Regions from separate parts of the Lysinibacillus louembei genome, predicted to be linked through region 2. Evidence: riboswitches for the same ligand, from Rfam matches in the RefSeq annotation. Region 2 holds a riboswitch; the other holds the start of a gene.
The links. A riboswitch is a leader RNA that binds a small molecule or an ion and turns the genes downstream of it on or off. The one in region 2 is predicted to bind cobalamin.

Region 1: another riboswitch for cobalamin. It lies ahead of R6U77_RS16740 (hypothetical protein); the one in region 2 lies ahead of R6U77_RS10370 (DUF4430 domain-containing protein).

Annotation. Positions count from the first base shown of each region.
Region 1 is NZ_CP137624.1:3,345,583-3,353,045, forward strand. It holds gene R6U77_RS16700 (hypothetical protein) at 1-448, shown strand, start outside; gene R6U77_RS16705 (DUF3298 and DUF4163 domain-containing protein) at 445-1,065, opposite strand; gene R6U77_RS16710 (hypothetical protein) at 1,237-1,902, opposite strand; gene R6U77_RS16715 (ECF transporter S component) at 1,907-2,389, opposite strand; gene R6U77_RS16720 (bifunctional adenosylcobinamide kinase/adenosylcobinamide-phosphate guanylyltransferase) at 2,391-2,795, opposite strand; gene R6U77_RS16725 (histidine phosphatase family protein) at 2,747-3,337, opposite strand; gene cobS (adenosylcobinamide-GDP ribazoletransferase) at 3,310-4,077, opposite strand; gene R6U77_RS16735 (bifunctional adenosylcobinamide kinase/adenosylcobinamide-phosphate guanylyltransferase) at 4,091-4,624, opposite strand; gene R6U77_RS16740 (hypothetical protein) at 4,796-5,350, opposite strand; cobalamin riboswitch at 5,488-5,668, opposite strand; gene R6U77_RS16745 (Fur family transcriptional regulator) at 5,707-6,126, opposite strand; gene R6U77_RS16750 (metal ABC transporter permease) at 6,123-6,968, opposite strand; gene R6U77_RS16755 (metal ABC transporter ATP-binding protein) at 6,982-7,463, opposite strand, start outside.
Region 2 is NZ_CP137624.1:2,093,908-2,101,370, forward strand. It holds gene R6U77_RS10360 (S-layer homology domain-containing protein) at 1-1,187, opposite strand, end outside; gene R6U77_RS10365 (S-layer homology domain-containing protein) at 1,256-5,191, opposite strand; gene R6U77_RS10370 (DUF4430 domain-containing protein) at 5,269-5,988, opposite strand; cobalamin riboswitch at 6,158-6,358, opposite strand; gene kynU (kynureninase) at 6,506-7,463, shown strand, end outside.

The DNA.
Region 1 (7,463 bases), 1.3 Mb from region 2:
CGTTTGGATTGTTATTTTAACAGCTGGTTACTTAACAGCGGAGCATTTTATCGGTGTTTATCAAAAAGCTGAAGGCGATCATTTATTGTTAATGACACCTATTTTCCAGCAGCAAACATTGCTTGCCTGTCTGCCACTTTTATTGCTTGCTGTAGCACTAGAAATAGCGCTGCTTTTATATAAACTCAAGCAGCGCGCATGGACGATGAATATAGCCATTGCCAATCTTATCGTTAAGCTTATTACAACGATTATCAGTATCATTATTATTAGTCATGATAATCTAATCAATAACGAGCTAGCCCCCTATTTAGCTACTATTATGCAGACAGCACCCGCAAAAATAGAGCAAGGAATTAGCGCTATTATTTTTGCGACAATCATCATAATCATTATTACAGCTTGTATCGATATCTACAAAGGCTGGCACAAGGCGAAGGAGCATTAATTCCCTGCTATCATTCGCCCAAGTGGCCCATCCTCTACGATGATATCTTCAATGTCGTACACCGAAATTGGGAACATTGGCAAGCCATAATAATACGGTGCTAAGTCATATAATTGGAAAAATAAAACGAGCGTTTTGTCCGCAATATAGAAAAATTGATTCGGCTCAATTGCCGTAAATGGCTCTATAGTTGGGATATCACGCTCTTTAATTTGCGCCTGCACATGCTTCGATAAAACACTTACATAAGCGCTATCAGGCTTAAATAAGTCCTTTAGCTGGCACAGCTGCCCCTTTTTCAAGTCAAATGTCAATGGTTGCACGTATGTCATTCCATGTGCTGCATGATAAAAATAAACGTAGTTTGATAGCGTTAAGCTAAACACATCACGTTGATTATTTTTCAGCTCATATGTGCCAAGCATTTGCTCAATCGTGGACGGCAAATCTCCCGCTTGTTTGTTGATAAGCTGCTGTGTTTCATGTGCAATCGTTTGGTTAATAAAAAATTGCAATGACGGATTGTGCATTTGTACAGCCTGAGGGTAGTAAATAATTTGCTGTGGCGATTTCTGCACAGTATGCGTTTGCGTTGTAATTGGAAATGTAAAAGACAAGAAAACCAACTCTTTCTTTGTTTTTCCACATTGTATGCGTGAGTTATGCTTATGCTACATATGTGGTAAAAGTTTATGAGCGATTTCTTGTCTTATTTGATCACTTTTTGAATCTATTTGATCACTTCCCGAGCCTATTTGATCACTTTTCCCTGTTATTTGATCACTTCTCTACCCTAAGCGATAAATCGGTGTTGAAATTTCCTTATACAATCTGGCAATATCTGCTTCAAGCACCGCAACAAGCACCGCTGTTGCTGGCCCAGCCGAGCTTGCCATATCTAGCTCACAGCTAAGCGCTTGCCCAGTAAATGCAGTGATTTCTGTGCCAATCCCCTTTGAGCCACATGGCCATATTGCTTGAATAATACCAGCTTGCCATAACGTATAAAGCTCATGTAGGCTCGCTATATCCTGCATATGCTCCATCACCTGCTGTCCTACTAGTGGTTGCCCAATGACAAAATAATGGCAGTTCTCTGTCGTTGGTTCCAAAAGCTTTTTCCCTACCATCGTCAAGCTGAAGCCTGACTGCAATGCTGAGAAATTTGATTCTGTTGACCCTGTAATCGGGGGTAAAGCTTTTCCTATTTCATCAAATTGACGCTGACAGCCCTTTACATAGTCATCCCATGCAGCATCACCTGTAAAGTTTGCGAGTAGTAAATGACTTGGCTCTGCACCTGCACACCATTGCTCTAACAGCGTGACACGCGTCGCAAAATAGGCGACAATTTCATTTGGTACTTTTACTATATCCGCCTCTTTTTCACCGATACAGCCTGCATTGTCGATTGTTAAAATAATATTTCCATCAATTTGTATGGCATTTCGCATCGTGCTATCCCTCCACTTTCACGCGCTGTAGAAGTGGGGCACAGAGCCATGCCACAACGATGTTGATAGCTGTCGCAAGCAATAAATTCGGCACTGCAGCTATAAAAAAGGCTGGTGAAATTAAAAAATAAAATGGCAATGTGGCAAGCACACCGTTTGCAACCAACGTCCAAAGCCACTTTATTTTATCAAAGCCCTTCTTATGTAAATAGGCAAACACTAAAATAATCACAAACATTTCCAATGCAATAATTACATGCAAGGGACCAAGTGGCATACCTGAGCTGACTGCTGTCGCTATATGGCCTAAAGTGCCAGTAAAGCCTGCATAAATTGGTGGTAATACAAATGCGGCTAATAGTGCGGGAGCTGAATCGAGCGCCGCTGAAGCCGTCGCTGAAACAGGAATTTTTACAAGTCCACCTATTGCACATAATGCCGCCAATAACGCAGTTAAAACAAGATATCGTAAATTTGCCTTCGTCATTTTATGTCTCCTTTATTACTTGTGGAATGCCATACCAAATACGTGTCACCTGATGGCTATAGGCAAACATCGCTTGATATAGCCTCCCGCATGTATCGCGTAAAAATCGCTGCTCTTTGTCAAGTGGGACAATGCCTCGCCCCATATCTGTGCAAACACAGACAAGTGTTGCCACCTTATCCAGCTGCCCTAGCTTCTCCATCAACTGTTCTACTACTTCATCCTCGGTTAAGTGTATGAGCTGTTGAACAAGCTGCTCGAAGCGTCCAACAATGACAACATCTTGTGTAGTAAAAGCGGAACTTTCAGGGATTTCTCCTTCAAAAACATACTGTCTGTAGCTTTGATAATACTGTTTCACATACTTTCGCTTGCCATTATAGGCACCTCCGATGTAGATGTGCATCGCTCTCCCTCCTTCCATGCAGAAAAATGTGACCACGTACAGCTATATATCGTCGAATGCTCTGCATAAACGCTATTAAATGGATGCTGTAAAAACTTCACAAGCAGCAAACGAATTACCCCTCCGTGCACAACGAATGTATAATCACCTGGCATAATAATAATTTGCTTCATTGCTCTCTCTACACGCGCTGTAAAATCGATAAAGCTTTCCCCATCTGGTGGTGTTACTTGCAATGGATCAGCCAACCACTTTTGATAAAGTGGATAATCCTTCAATTCCTCATATGTTTTCATTTCAAACTGTCCAAAATGCAGCTCTCGTAAATCAGCATTCGCCTTATAAGGCACATATGGGAAATAGCATGCTGCTGTTTGTCGGCATCGCTGCAAATCGCTTCCATAAACAATAGAGGGCCGCACTGTCAGCTGCACTGGCGTTAAAGGTAAGATTGGCTCATCCGTATGCCCAATATATTTGCGTTCAACATTTGCCTTCGTTTTGCCATGTCGAATTAAATGAATAGTAATAGCGTCCCCCATAATAGTAGCTCCATCCCTTCATAAAGAGCTCCAAGCAAATCGCCTGTCATGCCGGCAAAATTTTTCTTGGACCAGTGTCGATAATACAATACACCTAGCAATGCTACACTGTATAAAATAAGTAGTGACCATTCACCTGTGTACAAAGCATAACCAATAACTAGCATGCTATAAATAGCGCAGACAATGCCTACAGTTCTTTGCTGCACACGCTCCTTAAAATAAGCCGCAAGACCTGTCGTTTTAGCGCTGTTCATTGTCATGAAATAGAGTAACATAGCGAGGCGAGCTAGCAATGGAACTGCTATAAAATACAGCATATCCACCTCGCGCAATAGCGCCTCATACAAAAAGGCAATTTTCAATAGTAATAGACTGACAACAGCTAACACACCAAATGCCCCAACACGTGGATCATCTAAAATTGTTAAACGCTTTTCCTGATCACGATATGAAAAAAAGGCATCGCTTGTGTCGATAAAGCCGTCTGTATGTATACCACCAGTGACAGCAATCATTACGATTGTTAAAATAATGGCAACCACTAATGGCGACAAGTGAAGCCAGTGTTGATTGAGCTGCAAAAAGCCAATTGTAGCTGCACCTGTCAGTAAGCTTAAAAGGGGCATAATGGCATACATCGCTGTCACGTTTTGATTTGTTAAAGGCAGCTCTCGTTTAATTGGCACTGCGCTAAAAAACTGTAGGCAAAGCAATATTCCTGTATAAAAATGCTTCAATTGAATCTCCCTCCTACTTCCAGCGCATGCTCCGTTGATGGTCAATTTCATAGGCTTCATCACAGCTTTCAACAATCCATTGATGCAGCTCCCCTAATAGTTGCCTATAGCGCTCTGTTTCTTCATAAATGGATGCTGGCTCATCCAAAACCTCATTGGAAACAAGCAATAACGTCATGCTTTGTTGCTGTGTCGTTGCAACATATTGCTTCCACATTTCGATATGCTCCTCAATATGATGAGGTGCCTTGTATAAAACATTTGCTAGCCATGTCGTTAAACAGTCCCATAAAATAACGGCATCGTGCTCTAGCATTTGTAGCCCCTGTGGTAAAGTATCTGGCACCTCCAACGTGTGCCAAATCACGCCACTCTTTTGACGGTCTGCTTGATGGCGCGCAATTCTTGCCTGCATTTCTCTATCGAATGCGACACCTGATGCAATATATGTAAGTGAGCGCCCTTCAGCAAGCTTTTGTGCGTAGCGTTCTGCAAAGGCACTTTTGCCACTGCGCACACCACCTGTGATAAATATTAATCGTCCCATATATGGTCACCTGCTATATGTGAATTAGAATAGCTGCCAAGCAATGTTGCCTGACAGCTATGTTACATTATATCTTATTTAAAAAGCTCTGGGTATACTGTTTCTTCCTTTGTCCCACATGCTGTTCATAATAAAACTACCGCTAATGGCTTATACCATTAACAGTGAATTTTATGATGCGTCCTCTTTTCGCTTTTTCATTGGATATGATTTCGTAATAAACTCAATTTCCTCGTGTCCGCTCATTTGGTTGACATAAACCGCCATGACGAAAAATACGTTTGCCAGCAGCCCTAAATAGTCAAATAAAATTTCTGGCACATCGCGCTCCTCGCTTACTTTATGTAATGCACGGAAGGATTTTTTCGCTTCGCTACGGCATACATGTAAACGTGCTGCTGCCTCTACTCCTTGCGGTAAAACGAAGCGATCAATTTGCTCTTTTGTATGTGCTACATAAAAATCGTAGCGATCGCTTAAAAACTGCAGGTCCTCTTCTGTAACAGCAAGCTTGCCACGCACAGAACCGTTCACATGATAGGCCATCGGGTGTAGCTTCTCTAAATCTTCACGCACAATTTGTACATTGTCCCCCTCTAATGTAGGAAAAACCGTACCAATACTTGTTGTTAATGAGTCTGTACGAATTTCAAAATCAACTAAACAGCTTGCCTCACGCATAAATGGGTAGCAAATATAGCGCATATCTTTCTTTACCAAGTCCATCTCCTCCTTTTTCGTTTGAATAAGCTTTCATCGGAAATGAAAAAAGCCACCCGTCAGAATGGGTGGCAGAAAATTGTTTACAAAGCAAATGATGCAATATTCTATTGCCGTGCATTCTCTTTAGTTCCGAAGAGTATTATGACGATTAGAAAAAGATAGGTCTCCTGGCTCGTGCTGTTTTCTCCTGCGAAAGCCTTCCCATCTCAAGGACAGTGGCATGATTTCACGTTACAAGCACATACAGTTACGGACATAGCTTCGGCATCTCACCGAATTCCCTTACATCTTTTCCTTGCAAGCATTATTCAATTAGTTAATAATCTATCATATTTTTGAGCATTTTTGTAGTATGACATCTAAATTGTATTCAAACAATCTGGGCACTTTCCATACACTTCAAATTTATGTGCCTCTACTTCAAAGCCTGGCAAGCTGCCACCGAGCAAATCCATCGGGCATAATGACAATTCCTTTACGCTACCACATTCACGGCAAATGAAATGATGGTGGTGGTGCTCTGATTCACAGTGCATGCGGAAATTGCGCTCGCCCTGCATTTCGGTTTCTTCCAAAATATCTAGCTCAACAAATGTCGCTAAATTGCGATAAATCGTATCAAAGCTCATCCCTGGAAAGTCTTTTTTCAACACATCCAATAAATCACGAGCCGTTAAATATTTGTCTGTTTCCTCAAACATTTGTAAAATGAGCTCTCGTTTATCGGTTTTTTTATAGCCATTGTCCTTTAAAATTTCCCATGCTCGTGTTAAATTCATTGCGCAACCTCCTGAACTTTTATTTTCTTTCCAACAATCACGCATAATAAAATGATAATAGACGTTACAACAATTGTTCCACCTGGTGCTAAATTTAAATAAAAGGCACTAACAAGCCCAATAATAACCGCAAGCTCTCCAAAGACAATTGCATAAATGATTGCCTGCTTAAAGCCTTTCGCTAAACGCATTGCTGCTGCAACAGGCAACGTCATCAGGCTCGATACAAGCAAGATCCCAACGATGCGCATGCTTGCTGCAATGACAAGTGCAACGACGACCATAAATAGTAAATGAATCCATTTCGCAGGTAGCCCACTCGCCTTTGCATATTCCTCATCGAAGGATAAGACGAATAGTTCCTTGAAAAATAATAATAAAAAAATAATAACAACGCCTGCAATTGCAAGCACTACCCATAAATCCTGACGCGATACAGCCGAAACAGAGCCAAATAAATAGCTCATTAAATCGGTGTTAAAGCCGCTTGCTAACGAAATAAAGATGGCACTGATGCCGATTCCTCCCGACATAATAATCGGAATCGCAAGCTCCTCATAATGCTTATAAAGACGGCGCAAACGCTCAATTAAAATCGAGCCACTAACCGATGCAAGTATTCCTAAATAAATCGGATTTAATAAAGCCATCGCCGCAAAGCTTTGACTTATATATAAGCTCCCAGCAATTCCCGCTAATGTCACATGTGATAAGGCGTCTGCGATGAGCGACAGCCTGCGTACAACAATAAAGACGCCGAGCAACGGGGCAATGACCCCGATAATCAGCCCTGAAAAAAAGGCATTTTGTAAAAATTCATATCGTAAAATTGCTTCAATCATTTCGCTACATCTCCTAGTGAATCTTTCGTACTTTATGCCCGTACCAAGCATCTAGCGTTTGCTCTGAAATATCATCAAATTCGTTTTTATAGCCATGGAAATGAATCGTTTTATTCAAGCATGCAACATGGCTAATATGCTCTGAGACGATATCGACATCATGTGTGACTAAAATCATCGTAATTTGTCGTTCCTCGTTTAGCTTAACGAGCATATCATAAAACGATTGCACATTTTCGTGGTCAATTCCAACGGTTGGCTCATCTAGTATAAGTAGCTTCGGCTCCGCAATTAAAGCCCGCGCAATGAACACTCGCTGCTGCTGTCCTCCTGATAATTGTCCGATATTGCGTGTTGCAAAGCTTTCCATGCCAACAGCCTGCAGTGCTTCTATGACAAGCTGATCAACATTTTTCGGATAGCGTTTGAATAAGCCGACTTTTTTGGTTAAGCCACTTTTCACAACTTCCTCAACTGTTGCAGGAAAGCCTGAAT
Region 2 (7,463 bases):
ATATCTGTAAATGGTGTGCTGCTAGTGCTTGTTAATTGAAGCGCACGCACTAAAATGGATACAGCTTGTACACGTGTTAAGCTGTTGTTTGGTTTAAAGGTATTGTCCTCATAGCCTTTTAATAAGCCCCTTGCAACAGCTGCTTCGATATCAGCCTTTGCCCAATGTGATTGCACATCCTTAAAGCTCACTTTTGAAGTAGGGGGGGCAGGCTTGTTTGGTTGCTCAGGTGTAGATGGCTGTTTTTTTGTATCTGACATATCGTACAGCTTCGTTTTGCCTGCAACTAGTCGATTATACGCTGCGAGTGTATAAGCTGCCTGCTCGGTTGCCATCCCGTTTGCTGCTGTTTCAGTTAATGCATGCTTGAAGCCACCATCCTTTGCATTATAAAAGGAAAAGAAGCTATTGAATGTGCTGTTAAAGCGTTGATCCTTGCTGACATCGATGTTTAAGCTGGAAAGTGCTGTAATAACTTGTGCGGCACTCTCGATATTGGTAACACCCCAGCTTTGATAGCTGCCGTTTGCCTGTTGTAATTTTTGCAATGTGTTCAAAGCTTTATCGATAGATGTCTTTACATCTTGTCGATCTTTATATGTAGAAAGTGCTTGAAGTGCCATTGCTGTCATATCAGGGTCTGCCTTTGTTCCAGATAAATCCCAGCCACCATCAGGCAATTGTTTAGCTAATATATGCTGAATGAGCTTTTCACGTGTCGTCGTAGCGGTTTTAGGTAGCTCAAAACCCCATGTATCTAAAGCAATTAAAGCAAAGTAGGCGCCATTCGAACCTTGCCATACGACTTTATCAAAATCGCTTAGCTTTTCTACTAAATTATAGCCACCTACATTGGTAGGGTCTTTGCCGATTGCTGTTAGAGCAATAATTAAACGTGAGTACTCAGTGTACTTACGGCTGTGTAATTCACCTTTAACAGATTGGACATGCTTGACAACATTGTCATAATATTTATCATAGTAATCTTTCGGAACCTTGTATTCACCACGAGCAAGTGCAATAATAAACCACTCATTGCCAAACGTAGGGTTCGGTGCTTTCGTTACCATGTAATTTCCAGTTGTTTGATAAGCTTCTATAGCTGAAACATTTTGAGCAGAAACAGGTGATACAATTAATATTAAGGCATATAGCATCACGAGAAGCATGGATAATTTTTGCTTCATTATATAACCTCCATTCTACGAAAAGGTACTAACCCAAATGCAAGAAGCCTTTGGGTTAGTATAGAAATTTACATCATCTCTGCAATAATTAACGTACGTTTTAAAATTTTAGCTGTTTGTCCACGCGTTAATGAAGCACCTGGATCAAAGGAGCCATCCTCTTTACCTGTCATAATATCAAGGCTGTTTAATAGCTCAATATACGGTAAGTATTCCGGGCTAATATTGCTGCTATCAGTGAAATCAACTTGGCCGTTAGCTTTTACATCTACCTTGACATAATCTAAAATACGAGCCATAAAGGCAGCAGCTTGTTGGCGTGTAATTGGTGCCTCTGGATTGAATGTAGAAGCAGTTGTTCCTTTCGTAATGCCCGCTTCAAATAATGCTTGAATATCCGACTCATACCATTTACCTTGTGTATCGCTAAATGGATTTTCACCAGTTGACTGTAAGCCAAGTGAGCGACTAATTAAAGCGGCAAATTGTGCACGTGTAATTGGTTTATTCGGCTCAAACGTTTCTGATGTTGTGCCTTGAATGACGAGTCGGTTCGCTAAAAACTCAATTTCATCTTTGTTCGCTAAATTTGCAATATCATTAAAGGTTGCTGAACGCTCTGCAATAACAAATGTGCCGCTTGTTTTAGTAAATACGACAATTTCCCCGTTCACTACTTGATGTGGAACAGGCTTATATGCACCGCCGACAAGCTGTAAAACAACACTGTTAGCTTTTACATTCTTAGCAGGTAAAGTTACTTTTAAATATTCATTACCTAAAGAAATTGGCTTGACTCTACCTTGCGCTGTTTCAATACCAAATGAAATAGTAAATTGTTTATTGTCGATATCTTTTGTAACAGAGGCGCTAATTTGCTCACCATCTGCTAATGTCATTGTATTGAATGTGGACATTGGGATTTCTAATTTGAAATTATCATCACTTTGAATAATAAGCTTTTGAATATTTTTCTCACGATATTGTTGAAGGTTTTCTTGTGTAATCAGTGCTTTATTTTCATTACCTTCAATTGTAATTTCAACGACTGTCTTATTTTGTGGCTGCTCTGTATCTGTCTTAGGTACAGTATGTTCTGCAATACATTGCTCATCGCCTTCAGGGCATAGCTTTGCAATACACTCTGTATCACCCTCGGCACATGTAGCATCACCTGCTGCGCCACCAGCACCATTTTCGATACCATCGACATAGCCGCCAGTATCTTTCCCTAAATCTATTGTATAAACCCATTCAACAACATCGTTCGGAGATAGAACGTAGCTTGCTGCTGAATAAGAAGGGAAGACACCATTTACACGATACATCCAACCACTTAAAGGACCACGATCAAATTCATAAAGCCCAGCGATCCCATCAATATAGACACCAAGCTCCGTTTGGCGATAACTTAATGCAATCCCATTGTCATCTGTTGCTCTTTTTAAAGCATCAAAGGCTGTTTCACCAGCAAATACTTTTGTTGCTGTTGGCTTTAACGGTACTTCAGATGATGAAATTCGGATGGATACCGTGGCATAGCCAATTGGTTCTTTGTCTGATGGAACGGAAGGCTGATTTCCATTGTTGTCAGGAGGGGAAGGCTCCTCGTCATCATCACCATCGCCATCCTCAGGTGTAGAAGGTCGATCTTTTGTATCGGACATATCATAAAGCGCTGTTTGACCGCTTAGTAGACGGTTGTAGGCTGCTAATGAGTAACCGACCTGTACTGTTGCCATGCCATTGGCTTTATTTTGGCTATAGCTATGTTTAAAGCCGCCATCGTCTGATTGGTATGTCATAATATTAGAAATCACTTTGTTAAAACGTTCATCTTTATTTACATCAATTCCTAAGCTTACAAGTGCTGTTACAACTTGAGCAGCACTTTCAGGGTTTTCAACCCCTTTGACTACAGAATAATCAGCAGATTTATAGCCACCATTAGGTAATTGCATTGCTGCTAGCTTGTCTACTGCTCGATTAATTACTTCTTGTACTTTCGTATTACTTTGATAATATGGTGCAAGTGCTTGTAGCGTCATCCCTGTTACGTCTGCGTCATCATTACTACCACTTAATGCAAAGCCCCCAGCGCCTTTAATTTCCTTCGATAAAATATAATCTATTAATTTATCTCGTGTTGTAGTTGCTGTTTCAGGCAAATCGAATGCCCAAGTATCAAGGGCAATCAATGAATAAACTGCGGAGTTTATGCCAGGACTTATAGCAAAATTATAATCTGTTAACTTTTCTACCAGATTGTAACCACCAACATCTCTAGGATCTTTGCCAATTGCAGTAAGTGCAATAATTACTCGAGACCAATCTGTTGATTGGCTACCTATTTTCCCATTTGTTGTTTTTACATGTTTTACGAGATTGCTATAATATTGCTCATAATAATCTTTATATTTATCAGAATTGTCACCACGAGCTAATGTTAAAATTGTCCATTCTGACCCATAAGTAGGTATAGCTGAGCTTGATGATAAATAATTGGCAACAGCATGATAGGCATCGACTGTAGGAGGTTGCAATTCTATTAAACGTTTTTGTAAAGCCTCTAATTTTGCGTAGTTTGTGACACGAGTTTTAAACTCATCTAGCAATTGGTCATAGGCCTGTTGTGCCTCAATTACTTTTGGTCGGTCAGCCCAAACTAAGGCTTCTAAAGATGGTAATGCATTAATCTTTGTGATGACTTGGTTAATATCACCTTCTGCATTTATTATTTGCTCTTTTTTTATAAGATCATCATAGTTTGAAACATTATTTTGTAAACTTTTTGGATTTAAACTATTGTAGGCAGCCTTTGCGGTAGCTAATTGCTCTTTTGCTGATGTGCTATCTATATCAATAGCGTCAATTAATAGCTCTACATATCGAACTTCTTTATCAAATAGTTCTTGTTTATTACTTACGCTATTATTATTTCGATATGTTGTTGGTAGAATATTATATTTTTTTCTTGCATAATCTAGCTGCTCTTTTATTGTCGTATTAATTGTTAGCTCTTCTATTTTAGGAAGCGCATTGATAGCCAGGTAAGCATATTTAACTTCTTTAGCTATCAAATTGTCATTAAATGCAAGGATCTCTGAATCTGTAACTTTCCTATAGCCAGAAGTTTTAATCAAGGTACTATATTTTTCACGAATAGTATCTAATTTACTATTTACTTCCTCACTTAAAGAAGTCATTTCCTCAGGAGTAGGTAAATCATTGTTAGGGTCCTGCATATACAATTTGAAATAGGTAATTTCTTTTTCTAATAACATAGTGAAGTAAGGTAGTTTACCTGCTGTTATCAATAAAGTACGAGCAGGCGCTTTTACTTTACTATCTAGCTCTCTTGCTTGCAGTAAGAGCTGATATGTTGTCTCATCAGCACTTGTAATTGGCGGAAGGGCTAGGATAAAATCTATAGCTTCGCGAGCTTCAGGGGAAATAACATATGCTGTGATTGCTTTAGTATTAGTACCTAATTTAGCAGTAATGATTGTTTCGCCAATTGCCTTAGCTGTTACTAATCCATTATCAACAGTTGCAACTCCAGAATTACTTGAAGTCCATTCAATTGATGCACTGTCCTCTGTTGTTGAAGTAGTTGCTATCAGTTCAAATGTCTCAGCTACTTGTAATAGTAACGGTTCTTCTATATTTAATTGAATATCGCTAACTGACAGAGGAGAGATCTCCATAAATGGAGTAATTGTTGCATCATTTAATTGTATTGGCTGTTCTAGTTCAGCTAATTCAAATGCATGATCCTGCTCTGTTGAATCTTCTAATTTTTTTTCATTATCAGGTTCTGTCGTATTATCTTGTTTAGTTGAATCATCAAGATGCTGTTCACTAATATTATGAGCATTCTCACTATTCAGCGCGCCTGTTTCTCCTTCAAAATGCTGTGCCTTGATTACACTAGCCGGAGAGAATAGCGATAACACTAAAATAAAGACAAGCGCTATATGTAGCTGTTTTTTCCATATAGCCATTAAAAAGCCACTCCTTTATAAATAGTTAAATACTGATAAGGGGAAATGCTTCCTCTTATCAGTATCAATTTACTTCCTTATTTCACTTCTACTTCAAGCGGCTCACTTGCTGAGCTACCGAATAAAGCATTGGCAGAGGCAGTAATGGTAATCGTGCCTGCTTGCGCTTGACCTGCAAATGTAATCACAACTTGTTGGTCAGTATTTACAGTAACAGACTGCGCTGTTAATGCCGTTGTACCAGTATTAATTGTCCAGTTTGCTAAATTAGTGACACCTGGTGTTACAAATAAATCACCAGTTAAATCTACTGTAACAGTAGGATTGTTATCATTTATGGCAACTGTACTTGTTGTTTGTAATTTAGCCCATGTAGTGTAATAAATATGAACTACATCATCAGGCTCTAATACGTAATCTGCCAAGCCATCATTAGGGCTGATGTTATTTACTGTATACACCCAGCCATCCCAACCGTTTAAGCTACCTGCAGCACGTCCATCAATTGATTGGAGATATGGGCCATATTGAGTAGAAACTACTACATAAGGAATACCCTCGTTATCTAACACTTGTTCTACAAGCTCTAGTGCTGTTGTTCCTTCTGCAACTGTTGCTGTCGTTAACCCTAAAATTTCATCATCCAAGCCATCAATCGATAATTCAACATCAAACGTTGTTGATTGTAGCTCCTGACTTACAGGCTGTAATACTGCTGCACTAGCTGTTGGTGATACGAGCGCAAATGCTAAAAGCAATGCAAACGCTAAATGCCACCATTTTTTGAATTGAACCATTTACAAAACCTCCTAAATTTTTTATTTCGTGAATGTTCTTGCAATTAACTCGAAAATAAAAAGATGCTTCACCGAAAAGGGAAGCATCTTTTAGGAAAACAGAAAAAGGCGCAAAAACATTGTTAGCCTGTCCGCTTTGCCGTAAGTTCTCCTAGCTTCCGAAGAGAGTTAATACGATAAAATAAAGGCAGGTCTCCTGGCTTGTGTATCCTAAAATCAGCACCTTCCCATCTACTAGAGGCATTTTTCCTCGTTTGACAGTGGTATTACGCTGTAGTCATTTACACTTACAGTTGCGGAAACAGCTTCGGCTTTGCACCGAATTCCCTATTAAGCTCTGTGAAAGAGCACCTTTATTCTGCAATCATTATCCACTTGAGGAAAGTATAGCACAAAGTAAGCAATTAAAAAATAAAGAAAAAGAGATTTCAAGTAGAAACATAGTAAATTCACTAGAGAAGAAATTCTCGAGTATGATAGTATCAAGAGGAAGACTAGTTAAAGGGGTGGCAATCGCATGACAACAAATACTTTAGCATATGCCAAAAATTTAGATGAGACATATGAAATTCCCTCAAAAAGAGAAGCCTTTTACATAAAGGAGGGACGTATTTATTTTGATGGTAATTCATTAGGGCTTATGTCAAAGCGTGCAGAGGAAACATTGCATAGCTTGATTGATTCATGGAAGGAATACGGTATTGATGGCTGGACACAGGGGGAGCATGCTTGGTTTTTCCTTGCTGAAAAGCTTGGTGCACAAATGGCACAAATTGTTGGAGCAAATAACAATGAAGTAATCGTAACAGGGTCTACAACCAGCAATTTGCATCAGCTTGTTGCAACGTTTTATAAACCTGAAGGAAAGAGAACGAAAATTTTAGCGGATGAGCTGAATTTCCCCTCTGATATTTATGCATTGAAATCACAATTAGCATTGAAGGGCTATGATGAATCGCATTTAATTCGCGTTGCTTCACGTGACGGGCAAACGCTTTCAGAGGAAGATATTATTGCAGCGATGACAGAGGAAGTTGCATTAATCGTTTTACCTGGCGTGCTTTATCGTAGTGGGCAAATTTTAAATATGGAAAAATTAACGAAGGCAGCGCATGAGCGTGGTATTGTAATTGGCTTTGATTTGTGTCATTCAGTCGGCTCTGTTGTGCATCATTTGCATGCTTGGGATGTTGATTTTGCATTTTGGTGCACCTATAAGCATTTGAATGGGGGACCTGGCAGTACAGGAGCTCTTTTTGTCCATGAAAAGCATTTTGGTACAGCACCAGGCTTAGCCGGTTGGTTTGGCTCAAACAAGGAAAAGCAATTTACGATGAGCCATACATTTGAGCCAGCAGCCGAGGTGGGGGCTTTCCAAATTGGTACGCCAAATGTGTTAAGTATGGCACCACTTTTAGGGGCACTTGAATTATTTAATGAAATGGGCATTGAAAATATTCGCAAACGCTCGCTAG